Regions from separate parts of the Pseudoalteromonas sp. AOP7-A1-14 genome, predicted to be linked through region 4. Evidence: predicted binding sites of a transcription regulator. Region 4 holds the regulator's gene; each other region holds the start of a gene.

Region 1 (8,271 bases), on a different contig from region 4:
GCTGTTGCCAATTAAAGCAACTTTGCAACGCCTCAAAGTAGTTAAACTTTTTAAGCTGGCTAAGAGTTTTAATATCTTGTACGTACACACCTAACCAACTATCAGCACTTTCAATAAGTTGCGCCTCACTTATATGTGGAAATTCTTCAGGCATGAGCTTGCTGGCCAAGCTCATTCTAACCAATAACTGGTCGGCGTCTTTTTGTTCGTTAAACAGCGCAACGCCCTGCTTAGTAAATAAGTTAAGCCATGCTTTAGCGCGCTCATTTTTATCAAGCTTTTGCTTACTGGGTTGGCTGCTAAGCGTAATAGCACCGAGCTTTATTTCATCTTGATGAATAAACCGCGCCGTTTTTTCATCAAACTCACAGCGAGTTCGCTCAGTAAATAAGTGCGGTAAATAAGCTTGTAAATCAAACGGGCTAAGTGCAGTAGCTGCAAAAATACGCCCGCCTTTGTAACCCCCCATTGTTGCAATAGCAAGGTAGTCATCATTATGCCAATAGTCGCTATTAAGTTCTGCCCCTGCGCCATTAGCAAGTAAATAACCGTTACCACGTTTTTTTGCGATGCGGTCTGGGTAAGCAAGTGCCACTAGCAAACTCAAATATTCGGTTTTAAGATCCTTATCTACCGCTTTTAATTTTAAACGATTTAACCAAAATTTAAGCTGCTGTTTAAATACTGGGTGTGGCCTCTGCTTCATGCTGTGTAGTGCTAAACTCAGTTCATTAGCACTATTAACACGGCTTTCTAGCAGCGCAACTAAATGTATTGCAAGCTGATAAATACCCGGGTTTTGCTCATCCAATTGCTGCGCTTTTAATAACATGTGCGCTAAGCGAATATCAGCGCCAAAACTGAGCATTTTACTGCCTAGGGTTGTGAGCTTACCTTTACTATCTACCGCCTCTAGCATTTGCAGTAAATTTAGTGCTTGCGTACATTGTTGCTCTGTTGGCTTATCAAGCAAGGTTAGCTCGTTTATACCTGCGCCCCAAAGCTTAGCTTCAAGCATCAGTTGGCTGATATCAGAGGTGAGAATTTCAGGGTTGTCGTGGCTATTGCGCCGCTCAAAAGTTTGTTTTGAGCCAAGCCTATACACGACACCTGGCTCAATTCGCCCTGCACGTCCTGCGCGCTGCACCGCCGACGAGCGCGAAATATTTTGCGTGGTAAGCTCCGTTACACCGGTTTTTAAGTTAAAACTCGCAGCGCGACGTTTGCCGCTATCAATAACAATGCGAATGCCCTCGATGGTTAAACTGGTTTCGGCTACGTTGGTGGTCAACACCACTTTGCGTTTACCTTTTGCTGCGGGGGCAATTGCAGCTTGCTGCTGGGCTTTATCTTGCTCGCCAAATAAAGTAAATACTTCACAACCTTTGGGTAAATCACTAAGCGCTTGCTGTACACGTACTATTTCACGCTGACCAGGTAAAAACACTAACGCACTGCCGGGTTGTTCACTAAGTGCTTGCTTTATAATTTGCGGGATTTCATCAAGCCAGCGACTTTCATCTTTTATAGGAATATAAACTTCATCAACAGGATAACTGCGACCAGGGGATTCAATTATGGGGCAGCCAAAAAACTGCGAATAACGCTCGGTATCTAAGGTGGCAGACATAAGCAAAATAGTTAAATCGTCACGCAGCGCGCTTTGCGACTCAAGCGCGAACGCCAATGAAGTATCACCTGCAATTGAGCGCTCATGAAACTCGTCAAATATCAGTAAGTCAACATCGCTTAACTCAGGATCATTTTGTAGCATACGCGTCAGCATGCCTTCGGTAACAACCTCAAGGCGCGTATCAGCACTTATTTTACTCTCACCGCGAACACGCAGGCCAACACTTTGCCCTACAGTTTCATTTTGGCAACTAGCTAAGTAACTGGCAATATTACGCGCCGCTAAACGCCGAGGCTCAAGCATAACAATGCGTTTAAAATGTCCATCTTGCATTAAATTAAGCGGCAGCCACGTTGACTTACCCGCACCCGGTGGCGCTTGTAATAGCGTCAAAGGGTTTGACTTTAATGTAGAAACGAGTTGTTGATATATATCTTGAACCGGCAGCACAATAATTTACCTTAAATTGCTTTGTAGTTATTGTAACAAAAATCTGCAACCAAGCGTGTTTCAATTTATTCGCGGCTTTACATGTAAGCAATAATTACACAATGCTATGTATTTTTTTAACAGCGAAGCTTATCTATACTAACGCCTCTTAAACATAAATAAATAAACCCATGATCTTTAATGAAAATAAAAAATTAGGTGCGTTGGTATAAGGCTTGCTTCTATAAAAGTGAAAGTAAATTCATCCCCTAATACAAGGAGCTAATTATGAACAGCGATCGTATCGAAGGTAATTGGAAAGAGCTGAAAGGCAAAGCGCAACATAAATGGGGCGACCTTACCGATGATGACCTAGACAAAATTGAAGGTAGCCGCAAGGAACTTGTAGGAAAAATTCAACAAAAATACGGCAAATCTAAAGAAGAAGCTGAGCGCGAAGTCAATGACTTTGAGAAAAGTAAATAGCTTTAAACCTTAGCTAATTCATAGCTAAAAAGCCGCCATTTTGGCGGTTTTTTATTGGCTTTTATACCAGTAATATAATTTTTAGTGAGCGTTTATAACATCTTCAGATAACAGTTTTTGCTCGTCTTTGTATACTTCAAGCCAACCTGGTGGCGATGTTTCGCAGCCAATAACAGTAACTTGTAATACGTAGCTATAACGGCCATTTTTAAATGTGTAATGATGATTCCCCCCGCTACCCTCAAACGTTATATCACCATTTAGCAAAACTATATCGGGTTTATCGCTAGTTTTTTTATTAATACCCCACGAGGTATAACGAAAATTATGATCGCCTAAATCATCAACACGAATATGATATTTAGCGGTTTGCCAATCTAAAACTGGTTTTTCAAAGTTATGAATACTTGGGTGTAATGACTCTCTACTTTCTTCAATTAGACTTTTTGCATACGCTTGCTCTTTAGCATTTTGAGTATTTACCGCTATAATTTGGCCATTTGTATCAATCCAGATCACACCATTGTTGAGCATAATGCCGCGCCAGCCGACTTTATCCCAATCGGTATTAATATTTGAACTGGCAATAATCGCGACGAGTTCCTCATTAAACACTTCATCAAAACGACTAATTAACTCAGGTTCACTATTAATATCAGGTATTGGGTATTTTCGTTTTAGAGGGTAGCGAATAAGCGCAGCAACAGCCGCCTTATTGTGCGCTTGAAAAGCCGTAATAATAGGTAAAACGCTATCGTGATATTTTTGCTCAAGGGCAAATGTGTTCGCGGTAAATAATAGGGATAAGTACAAGCCTATGTAACGTAGGAATTTCATTAATATTCCTTTATTTAAAATATTTAATTCAAACAGTAAGTTGATAAATTTTATCTATCAAATGTGGTTTCCACTTTATAGCAGTTGCTGTCACTTATTACTATCTCTGAAGTGACTTGCCCCCTTACTTCCGACTCTTTACTCTCAAAAAGCGAGCTCAACGAAGCTCGCTTTTATTTTAAGCTTAAGGCTCATACCCTAAATTAGGCGATAACCAACGTTCTGCCTCTTCCAAGCTCATGTTGGTACGTTTAGCGTAATCTTCTACCTGATCTTGTTGAATCGCGGCTATAGCGTAATATTTAGCCTCTGGGTGTGAAAAATACCAGCCCGAAACCGCAGCCCCTGGCCACATGGCGTATGAGCTTGTAAGCTGCATGCCAATGCGTTCTTCGGTATCGAGTAACTGCCAAATTTTCTTTTTCTCAGTGTGCTCAGGGCATGCAGGATAACCGGGGGCTGGACGAATGCCTTGATAGTTTTCGCGAATTAGCTCATCGTTACCCAGATTTTCATCGGGCGCATAACCCCAATACTCTTTACGCACTTGTTCGTGCAAGTATTCGGCAAACGCTTCTGCGAGCCTATCGGCCACCGCTTTTATCATTATTTTATTGTAGTCGTCTTGCTTGGCATCGAACGCATTGGCTAGGTCGTCTTCTTCTAATCCGCCCGTTACGGCAAACGCACCAAAGTAATCCGGTGTCCCTTTTGGCGCAATATAGTCGGCCAAACAGTAGTTAGCAAAGTCGGTTTTTTCGGTTTGCTGGCGTAAATGGCACGAGGTATTTAACAGCTCTTTGCGAGTTTCGTCAGTGTAAATTTCTATATCATCACCCACACGGTTCGCAGGGAATAAACCAATTACACCCAGCGGTTGCAAACTACCTGCTTTTTCAAGGTCGTCGAGCATGTCGTTAGCGTCTTTAAATAAGCTTTGTGCTTGCTCGCCAACCACCTCGTCGGTCATTATGCGCGGATATTTACCGGCGATTGACCACGTCATAAAGTACGGAGTCCAATCTATATATTTACGAAGTGTGGCAATAGATACATTTTTAAATTCGGTCACGCCCAGCTTATTAGGCACAGGAGGCGTGTAGTTATCCCAATCAAGTTCGGCGGCGTTATCACGGGCACGTTGTATTGTTACCGGTTTTGAGCGGGGCTTTTTACGAGCCTGTTGCTCACGTACTTTTACATACTCGGCGCTGATTTTTTCTAAAAAGGCGGGTTTATGCTCTTTTGATAATAAGTTAGAGACGACACCTACTGCACGGCTGGCATTGCTTACATACACTACGCCTTTATCGTATTGCGGCTGAATTTTAACTGCAGTATGCGCTTTAGAAGTGGTCGCGCCGCCTATCAATAATGGTAGTTCAAATCCGCGGCGGGTCATTTCTTTCGCTACGTGCACCATTTCATCGAGCGATGGGGTTATAAGGCCAGATAAACCAATAGCATCGGCTTTTTCGTCAATGGCGGTTTGTAGTATTTTCTCTGCCGGCACCATGACACCTAAATCAATAACTTCATAATTATTACATTGCAGCACTACGCCAACAATATTCTTACCGATGTCGTGTACGTCACCTTTAACAGTGGCCATAACTATTTTACCATTAGTGGCGCCTTCTTCTTTTTCGGCTTCAATGTAAGGGTCAAGATAGGCTACGGCACGCTTCATTACGCGGGCTGATTTTACTACTTGTGGTAAAAACATTTTACCTGCACCGAATAAATCCCCTACTACGTTCATGCCATCCATTAATGGCCCTTCAATAACATGAATAGGTTTAGCGGCAGCGGCGCGGCACTGCTCGGTGTCTTCTTCTATGTATTCGGTGATACCTTTAACGAGGGCATGCTCTAGGCGTTTTTCTACAGACCATGTGCGCCATTCTAGATCTTCAACACGCTCCGCTTGTGCCATACCTGAGTATTTAGGCGCAAGTTCGACTAAACGCTCACCAGCGCCTGAGTCGGCGTTTAAAACAACATCTTCAACGGCTTTACGTAGCTCTTCTGGGATATCGTCGTAAACGGCAAGTTGCCCTGCGTTGACAATGCCCATATCCATACCCGCTTGAATGGCGTGATATAAAAATACAGAGTGAATTGCCTCTCGCACTGGGTTATTACCCCTAAACGAAAACGATACATTAGACACCCCGCCCGACACTTTACAGTACGGTAGGTTTTGCTTAATACGGCGCGTACCTTCAATAAACTCAACGGCGTAGTTGTCGTGTTCTTCAATACCGGTAGCTACGGCAAAAATATTCGGATCAAAAATAATATCTTCTGGTGGAAAGCCCACCTGATCAACCAAAATACGGTAGCTACGCTGACAAATTGCAAATTTACGGTCAGCGGTGTCGGCTTGGCCGTCAGTATCAAATGCCATTACTACTGCCGCCGCACCAAAGCGTTTAATAATTTTAGCTTGATGAATAAACGGCTCTTCGCCTTCTTTAAGCGAGATTGAGTTAACTATCGCCTTACCTTGAATACACTTTAAACCTGCTTCAATTACTTCCCACTTTGAGGAGTCGACCATAATTGGTACTTTAGAAATATCAGGCTCTGAGGCAATGAGATTTAAAAACTTCACCATGGCGGCTTTAGAGTCCAGCATGGCTTCGTCCATGTTGATATCAATAACCTGTGCGCCGTTTTCTACTTGCTCACGGGCAACATTAAGCGCGGTTTCAAAATCTTCTTCCATGATCAAACGTTTGAACATGGCTGAACCGGTTACATTGGTACGCTCACCGACGTTGGTAAATACGGCTATTTGTTGTGTCATGTCGGCTATCCTAATTTAAGTTACACGCTTCAAGGCCTGATAAGCGCATACGCACTTCAAGCTCTGGTAATACACGGGGCTTAACCCCTTCTAGACCTTTAACAAATGCTTTAATATGTGCAGGTGTGGTGCCACAACAACCACCCACAATATTAATAAAGCCTGACTTACCCCAGTCTATAATTTCTTTCGCCATTTCAGGCGCTTCTAAGTCGTACTCCCCAAACTCATTGGGTAAACCCGCGTTCGGGTGCACTGAAGTGTAGGTTTCACACACACGCGATAACTCTTGCACGTATTGGCGCAATAAGTCAGGGCCAAGCGCGCAATTAAGGCCAATTGAAATGGGCTTAATATGGCGAATTGAATTATAAAATGCTTCGGTGGTTTGCCCCGAAAGCGTTCGCCCTGAAGCATCAGTAATAGTGCCTGAAATCATAACGGGTAATGTGCGTCCAGCTTGCTCAAATGCTTCTTCTACTGCGAACGAGGCGGCTTTAGCGTTTAGGGTGTCGAAAATGGTTTCAATTAAAATTAAATCTGCACCGCCTTCCATTAAAGCCAAAGTCGACTCAACGTACGCAGTTACTAGCTTATCAAAGGTGATATTGCGATAACCAGGGTCGTTTACATCTGGCGACAATGAACATGTTTTTGAGGTTGGCCCAAGTACACCCGCTACATAGCGTGGTTTAGCTGGGTTTTTAGCACTGTATTCGTCACAAATACTGCGTGCTAATTTAGCAGACTCTAGGTTTACTTCACGGCTGATACTTGCCATGTCGTAATCTTCCATTGAAATGGTGGTCGAGTTAAAGGTGTTGGTTTCGATAATATCAGCACCCGCATTTAAAAAACCCCGATGGATATCCGCAATAACTTTAGGCTGGGTCAGGCTTAATAAGTCGTTATTACCTTTTATTAGTACATGCCAATCTTTAAAGCGCTCACCACGATAGTCGTCTTCTTCAAACTTATGCTGCTGGATCATGGTACCCATTGCACCATCTAAAATTAAAATGCGCTGCTTTAATGCTTCTGTAATCTGCTGACTTTTATTAACGTTATTATTCGGCATAGTTGTTAGTCCTTACGGCTTGGCTAACTAAATTAATATCATAAGGTGTAGTTTGGTACACATAATAATTTAACCAGTTCGAAAAAAGCAAAAAAGCATGACTTTGCCACGTTTTCGACGGCTCATTGTCTGCATTATTATCTGGAAAATAGTTTTCTGGGATCGCTGCATCAGGGCTTTTTTCTAGGTCACGCTGATACTCATCCTTGAGCGTATGAGCATCGTACTCTGGATGACCCGTTATATACACTTGACTGCCCGATTTATTTTTAACTAAGTAAGCGCCCACTTGCTGTGAGCCTGCCAATACAACTAAGTCATCGCTGGCATTTATTTTTTCAATATCAATATGACCGAAACGAGAGTGCGGCACTAAAAACGAATCATCAAAACCGCGAGTAAGCGCGCCGTGATTAAAATAACATTGGTGATTAAATACGCCACAAAGTTTATTTTCTTTAAGTTCACGTTTTAATTTATGGTGATGATATAAACCCGCATGAGCGGCCCAACACGAAAACAACGTTGAGGTAACATGCTCTTCGGCCCAATCGAGCAATACGGTGAGTTCATCCCAATAAGCAACCTCGTCGTATTCTAAATGCGCAAGCGGCGCACCAGTGATGATAAGTGCATCGTAGTTATTATCTTTAACCTCAGAAAAGTAACGATAAAAAGTGTCTAAATGCTGCTCTGAGGTATTTCTACTACGGTGGGTGTCTAAGCGTAAAAGTTCAACATTAACTTGCAACGGAGAGTTTGCCAGCAAACGAATAAACTGTACCTCGGTTTCTACCTTATTAGGCATTAAATTCAAAATTGCCAACCGCATCGGGCGAATCTCTTGCGTTTTCGCACGGCTTTTTGGCATTACGAACACATTTTCATGACGTAATTTTGCAATCGCAGGCAATTCATCTTTAACAGTAATAGGCATTCTTAGCTCCAAGGTACAATTCACCAATGGCTAATTATGAACGGTTAGTTAAAAATTTC
Region 2 (8,271 bases), on a different contig from region 4:
TAAACTATCAGCAATTGTTTTAACACCACCATTAATGCTTAAATCTAGTTGCGGGTAATCTTTTTTAAGCTGATAAACACGCGGATAATCAAGCGGCGGGACATCGCGGTTTTCTTTTGGGCTTAACCCACTGAGCCATGCTTTACGGGCATGAATAATAAAGTCATTACAACCCACTTTATGGCTTGCTTCAATCAGCGCACACAAAAACTCATAAGAGTCTTGTTCGTCAATTCCAATACGGGTTTTAACTGTTACCGGAATATCTACCTCAGCCTTCATCGCAGCTACACATTCAGCAACAAGTGCAGGTTCGCCCATTAAGCAGGCGCCAAAGCGGCCTTTTTTCACGCGATCTGATGGGCAACCTACATTTAAGTTTATTTCATCATAGTCACGCTCAGCGGCAAGCTTAGCGCATTTGGCTAAATCATCAGGATCAGAGCCACCTAACTGTAAAGCAACAGGGTTTTCGTGGTGGTTAAAATGTAAATAATCACCGCGACCAAATAAAATAGCACCAGTTGTTATCATTTCTGTGTAAAGCACCGTATGTTTTGTCATTTTACGGTGAAAAGTGCGACAGTGACGGTCTGTCCAATCAAGCATTGGAGCCACACTAAAGCGACGAAAGCTTTGATTTAAAGGAGCTTTATTTTGAGTTAAGGTCTTACCATTCATAAAAATTATTCCAAATTGCCTTACTGGGCACACTTAATTAATCGCGGGGTTTTTAAAAACGTAATTGCTTTTAAAAGTATAAAAATCAAGCGGCGGATTATATACCCAAACCACCTCAAGATGCGAGTTTCAGTTGGAATTAAAAGCGATTTAGGCAAGGCATTGATTGCAAGTAATAGTGGTTCTATTATTAAAATCAATAACGCAGTATAAATCGCTTTAAACCAACCTATTGGGCGTTTCACAGGCACTTACTCTCATCGTTGCTACTTCTTAAAAGGGACTGCCATTGTTGCAAAGTAACGCCTTGATATTAAGCCCCTGCGAAACGCTGAATTCTGCATCTTGAGGTGGCTTGGGTATAAATCAGCTAACCACGTATAACATTGAAGGAGGAAGGTATCTTATTAGGTAGGTCTTAACATTGGCTGCACTTTTGCAAGGAGCGCTATATCATGCTCATCACAAAAGCGAATTAAATAATGCCAAATATCTTAAGGCTTATTCATACTTTGCCAGCTGCTGCGCAGGCTGTTGGCAAAACTGACAAACTTTTCTTTAATGGTACGTTTTATTTTAATTTCAACTGAGCCTAATATCACCTCGCCTTCGATGGTAATCGTCGGACCTTGACGTTTATTAAGCGAGACCGATTTGTTTTCAACACTGCCTATAATACTAAATATTTTTGATACAACATTAACGTGTTCAGGTACATAAATTTCGTCGCTGCCTAATACGCAACGCACATGAATAGTGACGTGTTGGTGTTCAAAAATAGCATCCGTAAAATCAAGCTCAATAGAGCCCAACACGTTAGTTAGGTAAATATGCTTGGGCACTAACCACTGGCCGCTACGTTCGTTAGAACCTAAGATACTACGTAGCTGTAGGGTTTCTTCTGTGCTGTTGTGGCTATAGTTTGGCGTAAATTGCGCATGCTTTTCGCTATGGTAGTTTTTATCTACTTTTAGTTCTAAATCACTGACTAAACCAATCAGTGCTTCATTATTGCTAGCCTCCATGGCTTTATCTAAGCGTCGCTCAAATGCATCAGCAGAGATCACTGCATGGCTGTAGTTATAGATCAGCTGGTCTATCACTTCTTCTCGCACTTGTTCGATGGGACGATCTGCTAATTTTACGCTCATGGTTATTCCTTATATATTTTTAACAAACTAGAAAGCAATACTCACGCCACTTTTTTTACTAATAATATCAGCTAATTATATTTAAATGTAATTATAATCATTAGTTATATTAACGATAGATTAATAAAAAATGCTATTTTATAGTCAATTCTACATTAGCTGAATAAATTACTTGTCCGTCTGTAAATAATTACCAAAGATATTATTCACTGTTAAAGTTAAACCGTAACCTACTGATTATTAATAATTATAATCTTGGCATGCTATTCGCTTAGATATAACTGTCTTTAATCAGAAGGAGAGAGATTATGAAAACATTTAATAAGTCTATGATCGCCGCATTAGTTCTAGGTACAACAGCTATGGGTGCAAATGCTAGTAATTGGGAAAATGAAAGTAAAGATGCGTGGATTGATGGTAAAGCAGAAACCGTTCTGCTAATGAATACCAACTTAAATAATTTTGACATCAATACAGATGTTAAAAACGGCGAAGTCGTTTTAACGGGTAAAGTAAATAACGACCTTGATAAAGAATTGGCTGAAGAGCTAGTGTTAAGCCTTGAAGGCGTTAGTGATATTGATAATCAACTTACCGTGGTTAAAGACGCTAAAACAGCAAATTCTGCGATGGATAAAGAGATGGACGACTCAGAAAGTGATTTAACAGATGCTAAAATTAGCACGGTGATCACTACTCGTTACTTATTTACCTCAGAAGTGGGTGGCACTGACATTGATGTCGATACCGACAATGGTGTAGTAACACTTAATGGTTCTGTTAAATCAGATGCTGAAAAACAATTAGCGGTTAAAATTGCCAAAAATGCTGAAGATGTTCGCAGCGTAGTTGATGAACTGACTGTTGTTGCTGAATAATTTAAGTTATAAATTATCAAAAAGCCCAGTATTGCTGGGCTTTTCTATGTTTAACGGCTGTCTATTTAAGATCAAACACCTTAATCAACTATTTTAGCAAAAGCTTCACCCATGCGGGTCACTGTTTCAGGCTGCTCTGAGTCTAAAATATCCGCTTTATTAGCACCCCAAGCAAGCACCACTGTCGAGCCCAATTTAAAGCGCCCCATTTCTTCACCTTTTTTAAGCGTAATAGCTTGTTCGCCTGATTTAGGGTAGTTCCAGCTAAATACATCTTTACCTGCCGGTGGCGTGACAGTACCCGCCCAAACAGTTTCAATGCTTGCAACAATTGTAGCACCAACTAAGACCATTGCTAATGGGCCAATTTCAGTATCAAAAATAGCCACAACACGCTCGTTACGCGCAAATAGGTTAGGGACATTTTGTGCTGTTAATGGGTTTACAGAAAATAAATCACCTGGCACGTAAATCATTTTACTCAGCGTGCCATCAATCGGCATATGAATTCGGTGATAGTCTTTCGGCGCTAAATAAATAGTCGCAAATTTACCACCAAGCATAGGCTCGCTGTCTTTTTCATTACCACCTAATAACGCTTGTAAGCTGTAATTGTGGCCTTTAGCTTGGATTAACTGTCCATCAACAATGTCACCTAACTGACTAATTGCGCCATCAACAGGCTGGCTAATAATGTCTTTATCTTCAACGAGCGGTCTAACGCCATCTTTAAGAGGACGTGTGAAAAACTCATTAAAAGTTTTATAATATTCTGGGTTCGAATGCTCTGCTTCAGCCATGTTAACTTTATATTGTTTAATAAATAACTTAATTAAACTTGTTGTTAGCCAACCCGCTTTTGCAGCCGCTAATTTACCCACCATGCGTGATAAAAAATGTTTGGGCATTACGTACTGCAGGGTAATTTTTAATTTATCTAAGCTCACTTTTTTTCTTCCTAAAATTATACGCGCGGAGCACGAGCACCGGCACGGCCATCGGCCATTGTTTCTAAAATTCTGTGGTAGCTATCAAAGCGTAACCCTGAGATGTCACCGTCATCCACTGCTTGGCGAATAATACAACCTGGATCGTTCAAATGCTTACAGTCTCTGAAGCGGCAACCACCTATAAATTCACGAAACTCTTTAAAACACCACGTCACTCGCTCAACATCTAAATGCCATAAACCAAACTCACGAATACCTGGTGAATCAATCAAATTACCGCCTGACGGTAAATGGTGTAATCGTGATACGGTGGTGGTATGTTGCCCTAACCCACTATTTTCAGAGACTTGTTTAGTTAGGATTTCCGCATCAGGTAAAACAGTATTAACTAATGTCGATTTACCCACACCACTTTGACCAACAAAAATATTATTTTTGCCTACCAATGCTTGTTTAAGCTCAACGATACCTTCGCCGCTTGTATTACTCACTAATAACACTTGATACCCAAGCCCACGGTAAATATCTAAAGTGCTATTAATAACTGCTAAACCTTCGTCATCTATTAAGTCGATTTTATTCAGCACTAAAATAGGCTCGATACCCATATCTTCACAGGCAACAAGGTAACGGTCGATAATACTCGCGGTAAATTCAGGTAATACTGCCGACACCATTAATATTTGATCGATATTAGCAGCAACTACTTTTACACCGTCGTAAAAGTCAGGGCGAGTTAACTGTGAACGGCGCTCTTGGATTGCTTCAATAACGCCCGCTAAATCACCTTCGCTGACTTTAGCGCGGCGAAAAATAACTTCATCACCACATACAATACCAGACACGGTACGGCGAATATTACAGCGTAAAACTTCACCGGTTTGGGTTTCAATATCCGCATGCTGTCCAAAACGGCTAATCACCACCGCATCTTCAGTGGGGCCTAAATTGTCTGTTTGCCATTGCGAGCCTTCACCTTTTGCAGGTTTGTCACCAGCACTTGATAAACGCTTTTGATGGTTAGCCTTTATCCTACGGGATTGGCCTTTACTTAATTTTTTCTGCTTCGCCACTTTTGGCCTTAAAATAAGTTAAATGTCGGCTTTTTGGAAAAAAAGCTTTAGGTCGACGGTTGATACTAATATGATATATCGAAATGCGCTGGATCTAAAGGAAGCACCGCTTAGGTAATTATGTCTTTTCATAAATCAAATTTAATCTGGCTTGACCTCGAAATGACAGGTCTTGAACCAGTAACAGATAAAATACTCGAAATTGCCACTATTGTCACCGATAGTGAGTTAAACATTCTGGCTGAAGGGCCAACAGTCGCTATTCATCAAAGCGACGAACTGCTCAATGGCATGGATGAATGGTGCACCACGCAACATGGCAAGTCTGGGTTAACAGCACGCTGTAAAGCCAGTAAATTTAACGAGCAAGATGCAGTTGAGCAAACCTTAGAATTTTTAAAGCAATGGGTTCCAGAGGCCACATCACCTATGTGCGGTAACTCGATTGGCCAAGATCGTCGCTTTATGAATAAATATATGCCAACACTTGAAGATTTCTTTCATTACAGAAATTTAGACGTAAGCACAATTAAAGAGCTTGCTCGTCGCTGGAAACCTGATGTACTTGAACAAGTGAACAAAAAAGGCTCACACCTTGCTTTAGACGACATAAAAGATTCGATTATGGAATTAAAAATCTACCGAGAAAATTTCTTTAAATTGTAAAAAACACTTGCAAACACATCGGATTATTGTAAAATCCTGCCCCGCTTAAGACGATAACCCTCGCGGGGTTAATGTGTTTAAGTAACTTGATAATCAATATTTTTTATTTGAAAAATATTGATACGGCACTAGCTCAGTTGCCAGAACGTTCTACCGCGACTTGTCGCGCACAACGGACAAATTACTGACTAACTTGAAATGCGGCACTAGCTCAGTTGGTAGAGCGCGACCTTGCCAAGGTCGAGGTCACGAGTTCGAGCCTCGTGTGCCGCTCCAATTTCAACCAAAGAAATTGCAGCAACTAGATAATTTCAAGTTAAATCTTCAAAATGAAGTTACAATGCGGCACTAGCTCAGTTGGTAGAGCGCGACCTTGCCAAGGTCGAGGTCACGAGTTCGAGCCTCGTGTGCCGCTCCAATTTCAACCAAAGAAATTGCAGCAACTAGATAATTTCAAGTTAAAATCTTCAAAATGAAGTTACAATGCGGCACTAGCTCAGTTGCCAGAACGTTCTACCGCGACTTGTCGCGCACAACGGACAAATTACTGACTAACTTGAAATGCGGCACTAGCTCAGTTGGTAGAGCGCGACCTTGCCAAGGTCGAGGTCACGAGTTCGAGCCTCGTGTGCCGCTCCAATATCTTATTTATATTTTCCCTCATTATTCATTACCAAATATTATTTAACTAATTCTTTTTACTATTTTTTATCCAGCCATAAAAAAACGGCACTCAGTACCGTTTTTTAATTCTTATAGCTTTGTATCAATAACTACCAAATTTTTACGCGATCTTCAGGTTTGATATACATTTTGTCACCTTCTTTGACATCAAACGCTTCATAAAATTCAGGCATATTCGACAAAATACCAATCACACGGTAGTGGCTTGGCGAATGAGGGTCTGTCATTAATCGGTTACGCAGTTCTTCATTACGATACTTACGACGCCAAATTTGTGACCACCCCATAAAGAAGCGCTGATCGCCTGTGTAACCATCAATAATTGGCGCTTTGTCCTTATCACCTAAGGATAGTTGGTAAGCTTTATAAGCAACAGTTAGGCCGCCTAAATCACCAATATTTTCGCCTAATGTTAGTTCGCCGTTTACACTCGCATCTTCAAAAGGTTTATATTCGTTATATTGTTCAACTAACTGACTTGTACGCGCTTCAAATTGCTTAAGGTCTGACTCGCTCCACCAATCACGTAAATTGCCGTCACCATCATATTTAGCACCTTGGTCGTCAAAACCATGACCTAATTCATGACCAATTACAGCACCAATCGCACCGTAATTAACTGCATCATCAGCTTCTAAATTAAAAAATGGGGGCTGTAGAATAGCCGCTGGAAATACAATCTCGTTATTGACTGGATTATAGTAAGCATTCACTGTTTGTGGCGTCATGTGCCACTCAGAGCGATCTACAGGCTTGTCTAGTTTTGCAATCATATCGTCGTATGACCACTGACTATGGCGAATATAGTTACCCACTAAATCATCCGCTTTAATTTCAAGATCAGAGTAGTCTTTCCATTTATCTGGATAACCAATTTTAGGGGTAAACTTATCAAGTTTTTGCTGTGCAGCCACTTTTGTTTCAGGGCTCATCCATTCAAGGTTTTTAATTGCTACGCCATAACCTTTGATCACGTTATCAACCAGCTCTTCCATACGCGCTTTAGCTTCAGGCGGGAAGTTTTCTTTAACGTATACTTTACCTAAAATTTCACCAAGCACACTATTTGATGCATCAACGGTTTTTTTCCACAGTGGCGCTTGTTCTTCAACGCCACGTAAAGTGGTGCTATAAAAATCAAAGTGAAGATCAACTAAATCTTTATCTAATAAGCCTGCATAGTTGCTAATAAAATGAAACTTAAGGTAATTCTGCCACGTAGCTAAATCGGTATCTTTATAAATATCCGCAAGTTTTTCAAAGTAACTCGGTTGACGAACAATAAGCTCTTCGGTGTTAATACCTGACGCTTTAAAGTATGCTTCAAGGTCAAGTTCACCGGTTAACTTACTTGCATCAGCCACTGTCATTTTATTGTATGCTTTAGTGGCATTACGGCTTTCAACACGGCTCCACTGAGCATTGGCAATGCTGGTTTCAAGAGCGACGATACTTTCAGCTGCAGCTTCAGCATCTTTAACACCAGCACGGGTTAATACGTCACTAATATAAGTTTGGTATTGCGCACGAATAGTAGTGAACTTTTCTTCTTCTTTTAAGTAGTAATCGCGATCAGGTAGGCCTAAACCCGACTGAAAAACATAAAGAGCATTTTCACTTGAGTTTTTAGCGTCGTTATTTACATACCAACCAAATGGGACACTTCCGCCTTTGGTGCGAAGATCTGCCATTAACTCAACTAGATCTGATTTATTTTTTATTGTATCAACGCTATCAAGCGTGCCTTGTAATGGTTTTATACCTAGCGCTTCACGCTTGGTTTCGTCCATATAGCTGTTATAAAAATCGGCAAGCTTAGCTTCATCAGAGCCTGGTTCAACATTTGTGTTTGCTGCGGCTTTTTCAAGCACGGTTTTCATGGCTTTTTGCGACTCGTCAAAAAGCTGAGTGAACGAGCCATAATTAGACTTATCGCCCGGAATTTCAGTTTTCTCAAGCCATTGTCCGTTCATGTGATAATAAAAATCATCTTGAGCACGTACAGATTTATCCATGTTCTCAAGTTTTACACCTGAGTTTAATTGTGTTGGCGCTTCGCTTACAGTTGTTTGCTCTGGTGTGTTAACTTCTTGTTGTTTTTCACCACAACCAACTAACCCAAGCGCAAGTGCGATACTTGCCGCGGTGAGTGTTACTTTTTTCATATAAATCTCGTTTGTTAGGTAAT
Region 3 (8,271 bases), on a different contig from region 4:
AGGCTGATTCATTTGTGGAACCGGCTTTTGATGTTTCTTGATTAAGTTGATGCCTTCGACGAATACTCGACCAGACTCAGTAGCAACTGAAAGCACTTTACCGCGCTTACCTTTGTCTTTACCTGCTAGTACGATTACTTCGTCATCACGACGGATTTTTGCTGCCATGATAGACTCCTTATAGTACTTCTGGGGCTAGTGAAACGATTTTCATGAACTTTTCATTACGAAGTTCGCGAGTCACAGGACCGAAAATACGAGTACCAATTGGCTGCAAGTTATCATTTAAGATAACAGCCGCATTGCTGTCGAAACGGATCAAAGAACCGTCTGGACGACGAACGCCTTTTTTAGTACGCACAACTACCGCGTTTCTTACATCACCTTTCTTCACTTTGCCGCGAGGAATAGCTTCTTTAACAGAAACTTTAATGATGTCGCCAACAGCCGCATAGCGACGGTGCGAACCGCCTAGGACTTTTATACACTGCACTTTGCGAGCGCCGCTGTTATCAGCAACGTCCAGCTGAGTTTGCATTTGGATCATGCTAATGACCTCCGGTGTAGTTATTACAACTGGCTTTAATTTGTTTAAAATCAAAGCGTTTAGGTTAAATTCCACTCAAAAAACAAGCGAGTTGTCTCTTGAGGGCGGGCAATTGTACCAGCAATGGGAGGCAAGAGATAGGTTATTTTTTAATTAATTAAGATTACTTGCGGAGTAATCAGGGTGTGCTGTTAAGCTGTAGCATTCTTATTGTTGATTATAAAACAAACAAGGCGCTAAGGCGCCTTGTTTCATTATTATATCAGTCGTTAGAAATGTTATTAGCCACCGAATAAGCCTTTTAATTTATCTTTGGCTTTGTCTTTGGCTTTGTCTTTTGCTTCATCTGCTTTTTGCTTCACTTCTTCTTTAGCAGCATCACTAACATCTAAGCTAAAATCAACATCATGAAATGGCCCTTTTATTCTAACAGGTACTTTAAAGCCAGTACTATCATCGGTGGTCGCTTGACCTTCTAAAGAATCAACGATTCCTGTTACTAAACGATAATTAACGGTTGTTTCAGGTAGATTTACATCACCTTCACCTGAAATACGAATTAGCGGACTTAATAACGAGAGGTCTGTATTTTTGCCCACGCCATTTGCAAAATTAAAGCTGCCAGTCAATGCTGAGAAATCAGTTTGCTTAGAGTTATCAAAGCCTGTATCGAGACCATCAGATACTGCATTAAAGTTACCTGATATTAGCTCTTTACCTTTACGCACCATTTCTGCGATGTTTGCCCCTTTCACTGCGCCATCAGCAAATTCAAAAGCAAGCTTTCCTTGCAGCGCATTAACAAAATCTTTCTGGCTTTCGCCGGTCGTTGTTAAATCCCAATTAAGTGAGCCCTTACCCATTAACTTATCAAAACCTGTGGCATCTGTTAGTAATGGCTGCGCATCGATTTTATCTAAGCTAAAGTTAGTCGCTATAGCGTAAGGTGCTTTTTTAGCATTAACGGTAATCATACCTTTACCATCACCTTCATAAGCAACAAATTTATCTAAGCTTATTTTTGCAACTGCATTGTTTAGGTTAACTGTTAATTGATTGGCACCTAGCTTTATATCATTTGCCTGTAAACCACTTGACTGCACAATAATATTAGCATCTAGCGCATTCAGAGCACTTAAATCCATTTTTGTATCGTCCCACACAATTGGCTGCGCTGGTGCATCGCTGCTCGGTGATGCATCATCTTCATTTTTAGCAACAACTTCTGGCAAGTATGGGTTTAAATCAAGCATACCTAAATCAATATCGGCATTCACAGCTAAACGTTTACCAAGGTTAATATCGCTTTTACCTTTAATTTGTAATGCATCAAGTGTTGCAAGTAATTCGCTTAAGGTAAATTTTTCGCCTTGTAAACGCATTTTGCCTTTAACGTTAAATTCATTAAAGGCATTCTCTTTTGCATTTAGCTCAACGCCTTGCCATTTAGCAATATTTTTAACTGAATCACCACTAAGTGATAATTGCCCTTGAATGTCTTTACCTTGATCTGCAATTGAGCCCTTAAAATCAACATCGACTAACTTCGATGTGATTGCTTGCATTATATTAAAAGTATCGCCTTCAATCGCTTTAACCAGCGTATCGAGTGTTACATCTAGCTCAAAGCGTTCTTGCATATAGGTAATACCGCCTTCAACCTCTAATGTTTCACGCAGTGAAGGAAGTAAAATGGCCAAGTCTAAATCACTTATTTCTTGTTTAGCGCCTGTTGCGCCATCAAGGTAAGTAAATTTTCCTCCGTATATTGCCACTTCACCTAATTGAATATCAAAGTTTTCAGGCAACTTAGTAGGCCCGCCCGCTTGCTCAGTATTAGCCGGCTGCTCTGCTACTGCATCAAAAAGCTGCCAGTTCGCTTTACCGTTTTTATCGTTTTCAAGCAAAATATTTGGCTCGTTAATCACAAATTTTTCGAGCTTAAACTCACCACCAAATAGCGAAAACCACGGAATATGAATTGCCAACTGCTGCATACTCGCCATATCAGCGCGAGAGCCACTAGGCATGTTAGCAAAATGAACATCGTTTAGTTCAAGCTTAAGTGAAGGGAATACCGATAAACTTTTATCGCCATCAATAGTAAGTGTGCGTCCAGTGGTTTTTTCAACCTGCTCAGATACTTTATTAAAAATAGCGTCTGTAGGAATTAAAAATGGCGCTGCAACTATCAAAGCAACAAGCAATAATAAAATTACGCCAATAACTTTAAACAAGGTTTTCATGACTATCCTTTCAAATGTGCAATTAATATTATTATCATAGCGGGAGTTACTCTGGAAATCATTGCCAAGAGTAGAAAAAAGTAACTTTTAAAATTTTACCTGTTGATATCTGAATCATTCCTGAAACATATCAATACCTTTAGATTACAAAAAACATTAACCAATAATACCTAACGTGACAAGTTTTCACAGAGTGTGGCGCGATGAAACAAAAATATATAGAAGTAGGAAGGTTTATCGGTCACAACGCTTGGTTTTCTATGTCGATTTGGAGTCGCTATTCGTACTGTAGAGTTCTTCCGTCTTACACTATCGGCGGTCATCATTTTAAAACAGTAAAGCAGTTCACCATTTAAATTTAAAGTCTAATTACGCCAAATGAATATATTGCCAGCCAAAAATATACAACTGTTATACTTTTATTCCCGACAATATATTCAAAAAATATGCTTGAGGTACAACCCACTAACCCTTTATTCACGTCGATATGACGCACAGCGCTGTTGCTTTAAGCGGTTTTGCGCTAAAATTAGTGTTCTAAACTGTATCTACTCGGAGTACTGTCAGGCATGAAGAAACTACTAATTTCACCGTCAGAGATGACATTAGGCGAACAAGAAAGTCAAATTTATCAAAATATTTTAAAGCAAGCCTCTGAGCTGAGCTTAAACCTAATGGCGGTAAAAGTAGAAAGCTATCCTGAAGAATTCCTAGCTTGGTGCTATGAATTGCTCAACGCAAGCCGTGATCGCATTAACTACGATCTACTTGAAAAGAGTCAGTTGCCAATATTAAAAAAACTTCATGTTCAGCTCATCTCTGCCATTAGTTTTCTGCAACTAAAAACATTGCGTGTGGCGCCTTGGCCAGTTGTAAGTACTTTTGTAGAGCAACACAGAGAAGTACTAGCTCTTGATGAACAATTACGCTTAACAAGCTATATAAATAACCTTCGTGAGCAATCTTTAAAAGAAATGATCCCTGAGGATTTACTCGCATTTACCGGTAAGCACACCAATTCACTTGATCCAAGTAGTTATAATTTTGACGTAGAATGGTTTGCTTCTACCAAAAGCGCTAAAGGTTTTCATCAAATGTTGGCTGATTTACCAGCATTATTTGATGATGCACTTGCCCATATTCCGCTTGAAGGTGAAGTAACTGCTACTGATTACCAACAGTTTGTTGTAAGTTACTTATTAGCATTTAATGATAGTAATGAAAAACCAACACTTGCCCCTGCAACACGCCTTTTAGCCATGCGCCGACCAGATGTATTTACACCGATTAATAACTCTCGATTAGAAGCGCTATGCTCTGCATTAGGTATTACCAAGCTTAACAATCGCGACTTTGAACGCTATTGGAAAGACATTGTGCAAGCTATTCATAGCATGTCCTGGTTTAAAATGGCCAATGGCAGTAGTGAGCTAGAACAGCAACTAGTCGCTATAAAAGCATTATTACCATGCTTTTTTTATTATGCAGATAAAAATACCCCAAATAACTCTAACTATATAAAGTTATTAAGCAAACCTAAACGTAGCACCAGCACTGGCGCTAAAAAAGTGCGTAGAGGTAAAGAATCAGCTGAAATACTTGTCGACCGTGCTTTAGCGGATGATGATATTCCTGAGCATATTCGCGCTAAACGAGGCTCTATAATTAACGAAGTTGAAAAAGGCCGCGGCGTTGCTGAAACGATCAGCCTGATGCGCACCATATTTGGCTAAACTCATTTAGAAAACATACAGCCCGTTGCAACCGAGTTGTGCATACGGGCTTTTTTACGCACCAACAAAGTGCGTAACTATCATTTGATATTTAAGTTTCCTTTCTAATAAAACACTCATACCTTTGTTTTTTAAGTGATTAAAATATAAATAATTACTTCCATTTAACTTGGCACAAGCAGTGCAAATATCCTAATAGACAACTAAAGATGAGATCCACAGTTAACTAGACTGCAATCTAATTAATAATTGTGAGAAGAAATCAGCATAACAACAGGATACGAAACATGTTAACACTAAAAAAAACAGTCACTGCAAGCGCACTCGCTTTTTTAACATTAAGTTCAAGCTACAGCTTTGCAGAAGTCACTGCAAATATTGCTGCAAGCTCAAACTATTACTTCCGTGGTGTAACCCAAACACTTGATACTGCAGCAGTATCAGGTGGTATTGATTACGCTAACGAGTCAGGCTTTTACGCCGGAACTTGGGTATCAAGTGTTGATTTTGGAGAAGCCGCAAGTACTAGTTATGAAGCGGACTTTTACGCAGGATTTACAGGTACCGCTGGCGAATTTGACTATGACGTCGGTTACTTATATTACGCTTACCCTGATGCCGCAGACTCACTTGATTTTGGCGAAATATATGGCGAACTGAGCTGGGAATGGCTGTCAGGTAAAGCCAGCTACATGACTAACGCACAAGATGGTTTTTCAGTTGAAGACGACATGCTTTATTTAGAACTAAATGCTAGTTTCACTATTTTAAACGATACTGAACTTGCCTTTCATCTAGGTCAAACCAGTGGCGACACCGCAGAAGAGTTATTTGGTGATGACTATATTGATTATGGCATCGAACTCAGCAAAGACGGCTTTACTCTGGGTTTGTTACAAACCGATCTCGATGATGATGATTTAAAAGCTTATGTTAGCTACTCGGTAGATTTTAGCTTATAAAAAATGTGTTACTTGCTGCAACACTAAGGGCCGCAAGGCCCTTTCTCTGTAATTAAACTATTAAAATAGTGCTCATCAATTCAACTTAAGTATCAAATGTGAAAGTACACCAACCACCCGCTAAATTAAGGCACACTATGCCCTGTTGATCCCTGCCAAATACGATACCACTGCTCGCGATTAAGCTTTAATTTTTTAGCGGCTACTGCAGATTCAACGCGTTTAATATTGCCCGTGCCAACTATTACTGATGGGCAGCTAGGGTGCATTAATAACCACGCGTATACAACCTGATCAACCGAGCTTGCACCAATTTCACTGCCTACTTGCGCTAACACATGGCGTAAGCGAATGGCTTTTTCGTCTTTTTCATCAAATAACAAACCGCCCGCTAAAGGCGACCAGCACATTGGTTTAATATCCAGTAACTGGCATTGGTCGAGCGTACCGTCATCTAGTGCTTTCATTTCATAGGGTGAAAACTCAACTTGATTAGTTACTAGCTTAAAATCAAGGCGCGACTGTAATAAGTTTAATTGTGAAGGCGTAAAGTTGGATACACCAAACTCAAGCACATCGCCGTTTTGCTTAAGTGTATTAAACGCCTCTGCCACGTTATCAGCATTCATTAGGTAATCTGGGCGGTGAATAAGCAACACATCTAAACGGTCAGTATTAAAATGCTTAAGGGATTGCTGAGTAGAAGCAATTATATGCTGGGCACTTGAGTCGTAATGATTTGCTTGGCCTGCTAAACCCAAACTTGGAAAGGCAGGTTTAATACCGCATTTGGTGATAATTTTTATCTCATCACGAATACTTGGCTTAAGCGCTAATACTTTTCCAAATTCACGTTCACAGCCATATTCACCATAAATGTCGGCATGATCGGTATGAGTAATACCGGCAGAAATAGCCTCTTCTAAAAATTGTAACGATTGCTGCGGCGTGGCTTGCCTATCAAGTAAACGCCAAAACCCCAATACTAGCTCGTCAATCACGGGGGGAGTGATGTTATTCATAATTCAACCTTAACTGTTTGTGGTACATATTTAGCATGTTAATTGCCTCATCAATACTTGCAGCACGAGTCAAGCTAACACTCATACGTATTCCCCTACTTTATAGGGCTGTGATTGCTATAGCAGAAAAAGGGCATCTATTTGCCCATGCGACTTCCCTTCCACTATTAAAAACATTGACTGTATAACTACAGCCTACCGGCTTAGCACTTTTTGAACGGAGGCAATTTATTGATTCATTTGAACAGCGAACTAATCCTAGGCTACAATTGTTCACAATTACATAGAAACTAATGACGTGATTTTAGCCTAAGTAGCAGCCGAGTAATATGACAGAGGCCAATAGTGTTGAATATAATTTTTTATTTTTTTATTTTATTTCCAGTGCATACCGCAACACTATCTGATGAACAGCAAGGCATTACTAAAATTGCTAGCTCTGTTGAGCAATGCCAGCAACAGCTAAAAAAAAGCCAAATACAAACTTATGCAAAACACTATGTACTGCCAAAGCAATTACATTTACTAAGTTGGAATATCTACAAAGCCCAAAACCAGGGGTTATATGAAGATTTAAATGAGCTAAACCAACAAGCAGATATTGTATTTTTACAAGAAGCCATTGAGACCGAAAAGTTAAAAAACCTCAAACCTTTTTGGCGATTTTCAAAAGGCTACAAAAATGGCGACATGCAATCGGGAGTAATGACCTTAAGTCGTTGGCCAGCAACCGTACATTGCACCTTAACCGATATTGAGCCTTGGCTACGCAGCCCTAAAGCGACCAACATTGTGCAATACGCTTTACCAAATCAACAGCAATTGTTAAGCATTAACTTACACGGTATCAATTTTACCTTAGGGACTGACGATTTTAATCATCAATTGCAAAATACAGCAGCTATTATGAAAAATCATACAGGACCAATCATTTTTGCAGGCGACCTCAATGCATGGAGCGATGACCGCCAAGCTTTAATAATAAAAACACTATCAAATTTAGGCTTAAGTGAAGCTATTTATTTAGACGATAAGCGCACTAAAACCTTCGGCTTAGCGCTTGACCAAGTTTGGGCACGTGACGTAACTATAGATAAAACCCAAGTCAAAGAAGTTACTAGCTCTGATCACAACCCTATTTTAGCCACTTTAACGATTAATTAAGGGGGACTTGTGACTTTTTCAAATGCTGCATTTCATTGGTCTATTGCGACTTGAATTTAAACAGTAAATCCATACGAAGATAAAAACAGAAAAGCCACATTTCTGTGGCTTGGTTCACTCTGTAGGAGAGGTGAAATTAGAGTTATAAATAAGGGTCTTTTCATCACCACTAATAAAGTTATAAATGGTGCACTTTATTATTACCCTCTCAGGAGTTCATGTTTTTGTAATAGTGTTAGGCCGTGTGTTAGTTAGATTTAAATTAGCTTGGCCTTGATTAACTTGAGCAATTACTTGAGTGTTCATGATCTCTCCATCAACACTCATAATATATAATTAATATAGCTTAATAATTTGCGAAAACAATGAGGAAATAACAAACAAATTTAAAATAACCACTCTTACTTACTCTAAAGCAAATACTACTTATACTTACCCCAGTCACTTTGATGAAAATACAACCGTGGCAAATCACGCACTAAAGAAAAGTCACTCAGTAAATTAGTGAGCTTTATTTGGCACTATTATCCGTGGCACAAAACCATTGATAAAGTGACGCAATGATCGACTCAACTTTTGGATCGGTCAAAAAATAAT
Region 4 (8,271 bases):
CAGCTATATGCTCAGGTTCCATTTGCGCAATAATACCCAAGCGCACATCTTCAGAAAGCTCTTCGAGTACATCACCTTGCACATCAGGGTCGACCAGTTGCCATAGTAAACTACGGATTTTATGCGGAGATGACTCTAGTAATAGCGCGGTATCGCACGGGGCCGTTTTTGCTAACATACGCCTGACTTGAACAAACTGCCCACTATTGAGTGACTGAGTCACCTGTTTTAGTTGTTGTAGTGGATAATCCTGTTCAAAAGTATCGGGCATTGGCGTCCTTATAAAAATAAACTATTACGAAGATAGAAAAATTCAGATAATTAACAATGTTTTGGCTAAAAACTGTATTTAGTTTACCGCAATTTAAAGACAGACACCAAGCGCAAGCTTATTCTTGCTCGTTAAAACGCTCTGCTATTAACTGTCCGATGGCTGCAAGCGCGGATTTTGCATCAGGGCCTTTACAAATAACTTTTACTTCTTTGCCTTTACTGCTTTCTAACAGCATCAGTGCTAAGACACTGTCGCCAGCCGCTTGTTTTTCATCTTGAAATAGCGTTATGGTGGCATCAAATTGCACTGCTAATTGTGCAAGAACGCTAGCAGCACGAGCATGTAGGCCTAACTTGTTTTTAATTAAAAAAGTATCTTCTGCATACATTAATTGTGGCTACCTTGGTATTTATATTTCTTGTTCACGGTGGCGAATTTTCACATTTGAGTGAGACATTGCAAAACTTTCACCAATGGTTTGCGCTAAATAGACTGAACGATGCTGGCCACCTGTGCAACCAATAGCAATAGTTAAATAGCTACGATTATTACGCTCTAAATGAGGCAGCCATGTTTGTACAAAGGTTTGAATTTGCCAGGTGAACTTTTGCACTATACTGTGACTTGCTAAATAATCCTTTACTGGTTGATCAAGTCCTGTCAGTGGCTTTAACTCAAGTTCCCAATGTGGGTTTGGTAAAAATCGTGCGTCAAATACGTAATCAGCTTGTTTAGGAATTCCATGTTTAAAGCCAAATGATTCAAAAGTTATGATTAATTTTTTGTCTTTTTTGCCGAGAATTTTTTCACGAATTGATTCAGCCAGCTGGTGGACACTTAAATCGGTGGTATCAATAATAAAATCAGCATGAGTGATCAGTACATCCAGCAATATTTTTTCTTGTTTTATCGCTAAATCAAGCGGTAAAGAGTCAATCGATAATGGATGCAGGCGACGAGTCTCAGAAAAACGTTTTATCAGTGTTTGCTCGTCGCTGTCTAAATAAAATAAAGTTGGTTTTGCAAATCCAGGTAGGTATTCGAGTATATCGTTAAATTCTTTTTGTTCTTTAGGCAGGTTTCTAACGTCGATGCTAACAGCTATTTTGTCGTAATTGTCTGATACACTTCGTACTAGAGACGGTAATAGGTTAACTGGAATATTATCTACGCAGTAATAGCCTAAGTCTTCTAATACTCGTAGCGCAACGGACTTCCCTGAGCCTGAGCGGCCGCTGACGATAATTAACTCCATTACTAGTCTCCTTTATTGTGCATCAATTACATTAAATAAATCTTGGTCCGTTTTTGCGCTACGTAATTGTTTGCAAAACTCTTTATTGTTTAGTTTATCAGCAATGGCGGCTAGCGTCTTTAAGTGCAGCTCACTATCACCGTCAGGGACGATGAGTGCGACAAATATATCAACAGGGCGATTATCGATAGCATCAAAATTAATGGGTGATTTACTCACTAGCACAAGCGCTAAAGGACTATCAATACCATTCATTCGGCCATGAGGAATAGCAATACCTTTACCTATACCTGTACTCCCCAACTTTTCGCGAGTCAACAGCGCATTAAGTATATCTTGCTGGACTAAATGCGGTAACTGCTCGTGGGCTAGCTGGCTTATGAATTCAATAATGCGTTTTTTGCTATTAAAAAGGACCGCAGCTTTACTGCAGTCCTGACAAGTAAGTGAGCTTAATTTCATAGGATTAATGTCGAGCAATCTTCTCTTTGTGTTTGATTACTTGGCGGTCTAGTTTATTTATAAGTCCGTCAATCGCGGCGTACATGTCTTGGTGCTGTGTCGAAGCGAACAACTCCGCGCCACTGACATGTAAAGTGGCTTCTGCTTTTTGCTTTAGTTTTACTACATCAAGAATGACATGCACATTGTTTATATGATCAAAGTGCCTTTCTAGCTTCGCAAATTTACTATTTACATAGTCTCTTAATGAATCAGTAATATCTACATGGCGACCCGTTAAATTTAATTGCATAAGCATTTTCCTTCTGTGTGTTAACGCCTTAAATCAAACTTTTTCTTTGGTTCGATGGTGGAATAGCAAGCGACTCGCGGTATTTTGCAATGGTGCGTCTAGCCACTTTTATTCCTTGCTCTGCCAATATATCTGCTATTTTGCTATCACTCAACGGTTTCGCTGAGTTTTCTGCGCTGACTAGCTTTTTGATCAGAGCACGAATAGCTGTTGATGAGCATTCCCCCCCATTTTCGGTGCTTACATGACTTGAAAAAAAGTATTTCAACTCAAAAATACCGCGTGGAGTATGCATATATTTTTGCGTAGTTACTCGCGAAATTGTTGACTCATGCATTTCCACCATTTCAGCTACATCATTTAAAACCATTGGGCGCATAGCTTCGGGTCCATGTTCAAAAAAACCTTGTTGTTGCTGCACAATGCAGTTAGTTACTTTTAATAAAGTATCGTTACGGCTTTCTAAGCTTTTAATAAACCATTTGGCTTCTTGCAGATGAGAGCGAATGAACTGGCTGTCACTGCTTGATTTAACAGAGCGAGACATTGCCGCATACTGGCTGTTTACACGAATTTTTGGCATGCTGTCGGGGTTAAGCTCAACTATCCAGCGGCCTTTTATTTTCTTCACTGACACATCAGGAATAACGTACTCAGATTCTTCACGCACAATGGTATCAGCCGGCTTGGGATTGAGACTGTGAATGAGCGTCATAACCTCTTTAAGCTCGTCTTCTTTAAGCTTAGTCTTTTTCATTAAAGTACGGTAATCACGACTGGCTAATAAATCGATATGATCAGTTAGAACCTTTTTTGTCTCGCTAATCCAAGGGGTTGCGGGATCAAATTGATTTAGTTGAATACATAGGCATTCAGGTAAGCTGCGTGCGCCGATGCCGATTGGGTCAAAAAGTTGAATTCTCTTTAACACAGCTTGTATTTCATCAAGTTCTATTTCTTCTTCGCCGCCTTGATTCAAGCTTTCTAATAAGTCTTCACAACTAACGGTTAAAATACCTGATTCATCGATGCCTTCAACAATAGCTAAAGCGATCGCCTCATCAGTGGGACTAAATGGCGTTAACTGTAGTTGCCACATTAAATATTCGTGCAGTGTTTCTGTTGATGCACCTTGATAAATAGATTCATCTTCAGGCATTGGCCCTGATGACGTATTAGGGGCTGCACTCATGTACTCATCCCACGTAACGTCCATTGCCATTTCGTCACTCACGGTTTCTTTAGTTAATGCTTCTGAGCTTTCTTGTTCGTATTCGCTTGAGGTTTCGTCTGGCGAAGCGCTAACCGTGACATCATCTGTATCTTGCTTTTGTTCATTTTTACCAGCATCTTCGTCACTAAAATTTTGTTCTTCAACCTCAAGTAATGGGTTGCTATCTAACGCTTCTTGTATTTCTTGCTGGAGATCCAATGTACTAAGTTGCAGCAGGCGTATCGCTTGTTGCAGCTGTGGTGTCATTGTAAGTTGCTGGCCCATGCGCAGCTGTAATGATTGCCTCATGTATCTCTAACAATCCTTTTTAAAATGTTGTCATAATTAATACTAGCAGATGCTAGTCGATTTAGAGTCTAAACTGTTCACCTAGGTAAACATCGCGCACTGTTTTATTATTTAATACGTTTTCAGGAGTGCCAGATGCAATTAGCTCCCCATGAGAAACAATGTAGGCTTTTTCACAAACATCAAGGGTTTCTCGTACATTGTGATCAGTAATAAGTACGCCTATACCTCGGTTTTTAAGGTGTTCAATAATCTTCTTTATATCTAACACTGAAATAGGGTCAACACCAGCAAAAGGCTCATCTAAAAGAATAAATTTAGGATTGGCTGCTAATGCGCGAGCTATTTCTACCCGGCGGCGTTCACCACCAGACAATGCCATGCCTTGGCTATCACGAATGTGTTGAATACTTAGTTCGTCAAGTAATTCATTTAGTACCTCTTCGCGTTCAGTCTTTTTTAGTTCTTTACGAGTTTCTAAAATTGCCATTAAATTTTGGTAAACGGTGAGTTTACGAAAAATTGATGATTCTTGTGGTAAATAGCCAATTCCTAAGCGTGCGCGGCTGTGCATTGGTAGTAGCGTTATGTCTTGCTCATCAATAGTAATACGCCCTTTATCACTTGGAACTAAACCAACAATCATATAAAAAGTGGTGGTTTTACCCGCACCATTTGGGCCAAGTAAGCCAACAATACTACCTGCACTGACTTCAAGACCGACATTTTTTACGACTTCGCGGCCTTTATAGCTTTTTGCTAAAAATTCTGCTTTTAAAGTGCTCATGGTTGGCCTTTTTCGTTATCTTTTTTGCTGTTTATAGGCACTAAAATGGTGTGTACTCGGTCGTCAGAGTTTTCATCTTTTTCGGCGCTAATAAGCTGTTGCTGCATATCGTAGGTGATGCTTTTAGCATTAATTTCTTGTCCTGCCTGAGTCACTTTAGCATCACCAACTAGGGTCAAAAAGCGTTTTGCTACGTCGTAACGTACTTCATTGGCGCTGGCGCTCATTACAGTGCCATCGGTTTGCTTTTCTTCAAAGTAGGCAGGCTTGCCTGTTGCGATTAACAATTGTTTATTTTCGCCTAAATCGCCGCGTTTATGAACCTCAAGGCGATCGGCTGTAATATGACGATTACCATGAATTACTTCGACATTTTTTTCAAAAATCCCCACATTTTCTTTAAGTTGTGCTTGCTGCTTATCGGCACTAATTGATACTTGATCTGCAGGCGGCGTGGCTGCGATTGTTGAAAAAGCGATGAATAGGCTTGGTAATAGTATTTTAGTTAGTTTATTGGTCATAATATATGGTTCGCGTATGGTTGATAAGTTCTATCACTTCGGCTTTTAAATCGGCTTCGAGGCCGCGGCCAGTGATCTTTAAATTCGGACCGATTAATTCTACCGGCTGCGCTGAACGCATGGTTTGTGCTTCGATATTTACTTCAATGTTGTCGGCGTTAATATTTTCAATCATAGCATTACTAGTTAAATTTTTAGCCACAACATCACCGTCTAAAATAAGGGTGTTGTTTTCGTATAACGTGGCTTCTTTAGCGTTTATTCGCCAAGTCTGTTGTTCGTTATATATTGTAAATATAGGCTGTTCAAAGTAAGTAAAGCCAAGCTTTCGGTAAAGCTCCATTTTTGTCGCTGTGACTTTATGGCTTATTTTGCCTTGTTCATCATAAGCTGTTTGCTTAAGGGCAACTGCTACATAATCAGGCTTAGCGATGATTTTTTCTTGTTTATTTTGATTGTCTAGAGGTTGATTAAAGTACGGATACCATAACCAAACCATAGTCGCTACAAATAAAATAGATAGAATTATACGCGCGCTATTCATGAGCTTGTGCCTGTGTTTGTTAACTGTTTATTATTAACTAACATCAGTAAGTCGGTTAATTCACGCACTGCACCAAACCCACCCGGTAGCATAGTTGTATAATGAGCAAGGCGCTTTATAAGTGGGTGCGCATCATTTACCGCTACCGCAAAGCCAACTTGTTCCATTACAGGCAAGTCAGGGCCATCGTCGCCGATATAAGCGATTTGGTCATCGTTGAGCTTTAATTTATTTTTAAGCTCTTGATAGCTTAGTAACTTATCCTCTTGGCCTTGGTAAATATGTTGTACGGTTAGGCTAGTCATGCGCTGCTGAACTATCTGTGAATGACGCCCGGTGATCACCGCAACTTCAAAGCCACTATTAATAAGCGCTTTAATGCCAAAACCATCTTTGGTGTTAAATGCTTTTAACTCTTCGCCTTGGTTACCTAAATAGATGCGACCATCTGAAAATACGCCATCAATATCACAAATCAGCATTTTGATTTTTTTTGCGCGTTGCTCTACGTCGTGGCTTAGAGGCTGGTATAAATCAGAAAATTGCATTATAAAACTCCAGCTTTAAGTAAATCTTGCATGTTTAACGCGCCAATAGGGCGGTTGTTATCATCAACCACAATTAAACCGTTGATGCGTTGACGTTCCATTATATTTAGTGCTTCAGCAGCTAGCAATTGTGCTTTGGCGGTTGTACACGAACGGGTCATTACTTCAATGATTGGGGTGCCATGAATATCAATACGTTGCTCTAAAATACGGCGTAAATCACCATCAGTAAATAACCCTGCTAATAAGCCTTGGTTATCGACAATGGCTGTCATGCCAAGGCCTTTTGCCGACATTTCAATTAATGCGTCTTTAATGGTTTGCTTATCAGTGATAATAGGCACTAGCTCATTGGCATGCATCACATCGTTTAAGCACAGTAGTAAGCGCTTACCTAGGCTTCCGCCAGGGTGTGAAAGTGCAAAATCATCAGCGGTAAAACCACGAGCTTCAAGCAGTGCAACTGCCATGGCATCGCCCATGGCAAGTGTGGCGGTGGTGCTGGCAGTTGGGGCTAACCCCAGTGGACAGGCTTCCTCAGTGACTTTAATGCACACATGTGCATTAGCGAGGGTAGCCATAGTTGACTGCGGGTTTCCTGTCATGCTTATTACTTTTGCGCCAATACGTTTTAGTACCGGTATAATATTAAGTACTTCGCTGGTTTCACCTGAATTTGAAATGAGCATAACAACATCATTTGGGGTGATCATGCCTAAATCGCCATGACTGGCTTCACCAGGATGAACAAAAAAAGCTGGGGTCCCGGTACTGGCGAGTGTTGCAGCAATTTTATTGCCAATATGACCAGATTTACCCATGCCAATTACAATAACGCGGCCATCACATTGATACATTAACTGGCAAGCCTGATTGAAGTTATCATTCAAATATTGGCTTATATCTACAAGCGCTTGGCGTTCTATTTCAAGTACTCGCTTACCTTGCTCTATAAAATTTAGCTGCGTCATTGTGCTACTCGTATGATGAATGGCTGTTAGCCAACTTGGCTGAAAATATAGCCTTGATAGGCAATAAATGCGACTAGTAATAAACCGCCTTCTACTCTATTAATGCGGTGTGTGCCTCTAAAACTCAAGGACATGACGATAAGTGCAATTGTTGCGCCTATCATTATCAGTACATCTCGGTTGGCTGCTGATGGGTCGATAATTGACGGATTAATAATACCTGCCAATGGTAAAACAGCTAGAATATTAAAAATATTAGAGCCGACAATATTACCTAGAGCTAAATCGTCCTCTTTTTTTAATACCCCAGCAACGCTAGCAGCAAGTTCGGGTAAGCTGGTGCCAATGGCAATGATGGTTAAACCAATAACTAAATCGCTTAAGCCAAAATATTTTGCAATATCGACCGCAGAGCCGACTAAAAAGTGCGAGCTAATAGGGAGTAATATTATACCCACTGCTAACCAAAATACGGCTGACTTAGTTGGTACATTATTAGGCACGTCTTCGCAGGCCTCGCTGACAAATGGGTCATCAGCTTGAGTTTGTTTTTTGGCTTTAATTGATATAGTAATAAGGCCAGCAATAAATACGATAAACGCAACCAGTAGCGCAATACCTTCAGTGAATGAAAAGTAGTTATCTGAAAATACGTACCAAGTAGCCACTGAAATCAGTAATACTAATGGCATTTCACGTTTTAATGTTGATGAAGAAACTGATAAGGGCCGTAATAGTGCTGTGATACCCAACACTAGAAAAATATTAGTGATATTTGAACCTATCGCATTACCTACCGCAGTGTCTGTTTTACCAGCAAGCGCTGCTGATGCTGAAACCATCATTTCGGGAGCTGAAGAGCCCATTGCAACCACCGTTAATCCGATGATTAAAGTAGGTATCCCCATGTTTTTTGCCAGAGCTGCAGCGCCATAAACAAAGCGGTCTGCACTCCAAACTAGTGCCGCAAAACCTAAAATTAAAATGACAAATGATGTCAGCATGCCTGTACGCCAATTTTTTTAAACGAGATGACTATAAATAGTATCAAAAGCCAACATGAAAGTATAAATAAAAGAATCCGGTCAATTTGCT

Evidence for each region. Region 4 encodes sigma-54, which starts transcription at its own class of promoters, with help from an activator protein. Its sites were predicted from a motif close to GTTGGCACGNNNNTNGNNT; they were not measured.
Region 1: the regulator sigma-54 is predicted to act here: its motif matches at 2,286-2,304, upstream of ACT3RM_RS11520 (CsbD family protein).
Region 2: the regulator sigma-54 is predicted to act here: its motif matches at 2,087-2,105, upstream of ACT3RM_RS12625 (BON domain-containing protein).
Region 3: the regulator sigma-54 is predicted to act here: its motif matches at 4,695-4,713, upstream of ACT3RM_RS04010 (TorF family putative porin).

Annotation. Positions count from the first base shown of each region.
Region 1 covers NZ_JBQSVO010000070.1:11,782-20,052, reverse strand. The annotation lists gene hrpB (ATP-dependent helicase HrpB) at 1-2,083, opposite strand, end outside; gene ACT3RM_RS11520 (CsbD family protein) at 2,351-2,548, shown strand; gene ACT3RM_RS11515 (hypothetical protein) at 2,630-3,385, opposite strand; gene metH (methionine synthase) at 3,570-6,197, opposite strand; gene ACT3RM_RS11505 (homocysteine S-methyltransferase family protein) at 6,208-7,275, opposite strand; gene metA (homoserine O-succinyltransferase MetA) at 7,265-8,212, opposite strand.
Region 2 covers NZ_JBQSVO010000082.1:8,489-16,759, reverse strand. The annotation lists gene dusA (tRNA dihydrouridine(20/20a) synthase DusA) at 1-681, opposite strand, end outside; gene ACT3RM_RS12630 (LiaF domain-containing protein) at 1,176-1,832, opposite strand; gene ACT3RM_RS12625 (BON domain-containing protein) at 2,141-2,710, shown strand; gene asd (archaetidylserine decarboxylase) at 2,791-3,657, opposite strand; gene rsgA (small ribosomal subunit biogenesis GTPase RsgA) at 3,675-4,733, opposite strand; gene orn (oligoribonuclease) at 4,854-5,399, shown strand; tRNA gene ACT3RM_RS12605 (tRNA-Gly) at 5,600-5,675, shown strand; tRNA gene ACT3RM_RS12600 (tRNA-Gly) at 5,742-5,817, shown strand; tRNA gene ACT3RM_RS12595 (tRNA-Gly) at 5,963-6,038, shown strand; gene ACT3RM_RS12590 (M13 family metallopeptidase) at 6,173-8,248, opposite strand.
Region 3 covers NZ_JBQSVO010000013.1:8,436-16,706, forward strand. The annotation lists gene rplX (50S ribosomal protein L24) at 1-168, opposite strand, end outside; gene rplN (50S ribosomal protein L14) at 179-547, opposite strand; gene ACT3RM_RS04000 (AsmA family protein) at 829-2,793, opposite strand; gene ACT3RM_RS04005 (hypothetical protein) at 3,363-4,526, shown strand; gene ACT3RM_RS04010 (TorF family putative porin) at 4,814-5,488, shown strand; gene ACT3RM_RS04015 (aldo/keto reductase) at 5,614-6,510, opposite strand; gene ACT3RM_RS04020 (endonuclease/exonuclease/phosphatase family protein) at 6,856-7,674, shown strand; gene ACT3RM_RS04025 (ArsR/SmtB family transcription factor) at 8,186-8,271, opposite strand, start outside.
Region 4 covers NZ_JBQSVO010000011.1:19,838-28,108, reverse strand. The annotation lists gene mgtE (magnesium transporter) at 1-271, opposite strand, end outside; gene ACT3RM_RS03585 (HPr family phosphocarrier protein) at 390-662, opposite strand; gene rapZ (RNase adapter RapZ) at 684-1,529, opposite strand; gene ACT3RM_RS03575 (PTS sugar transporter subunit IIA) at 1,542-1,991, opposite strand; gene hpf (ribosome hibernation promoting factor) at 1,996-2,283, opposite strand; gene ACT3RM_RS03565 (RNA polymerase factor sigma-54) at 2,312-3,805, opposite strand; gene lptB (LPS export ABC transporter ATP-binding protein) at 3,867-4,592, opposite strand; gene lptA (lipopolysaccharide transport periplasmic protein LptA) at 4,589-5,113, opposite strand; gene lptC (LPS export ABC transporter periplasmic protein LptC) at 5,103-5,657, opposite strand; gene kdsC (3-deoxy-manno-octulosonate-8-phosphatase KdsC) at 5,654-6,205, opposite strand; gene ACT3RM_RS03540 (KpsF/GutQ family sugar-phosphate isomerase) at 6,205-7,176, opposite strand; gene ACT3RM_RS03535 (calcium/sodium antiporter) at 7,203-8,180, opposite strand.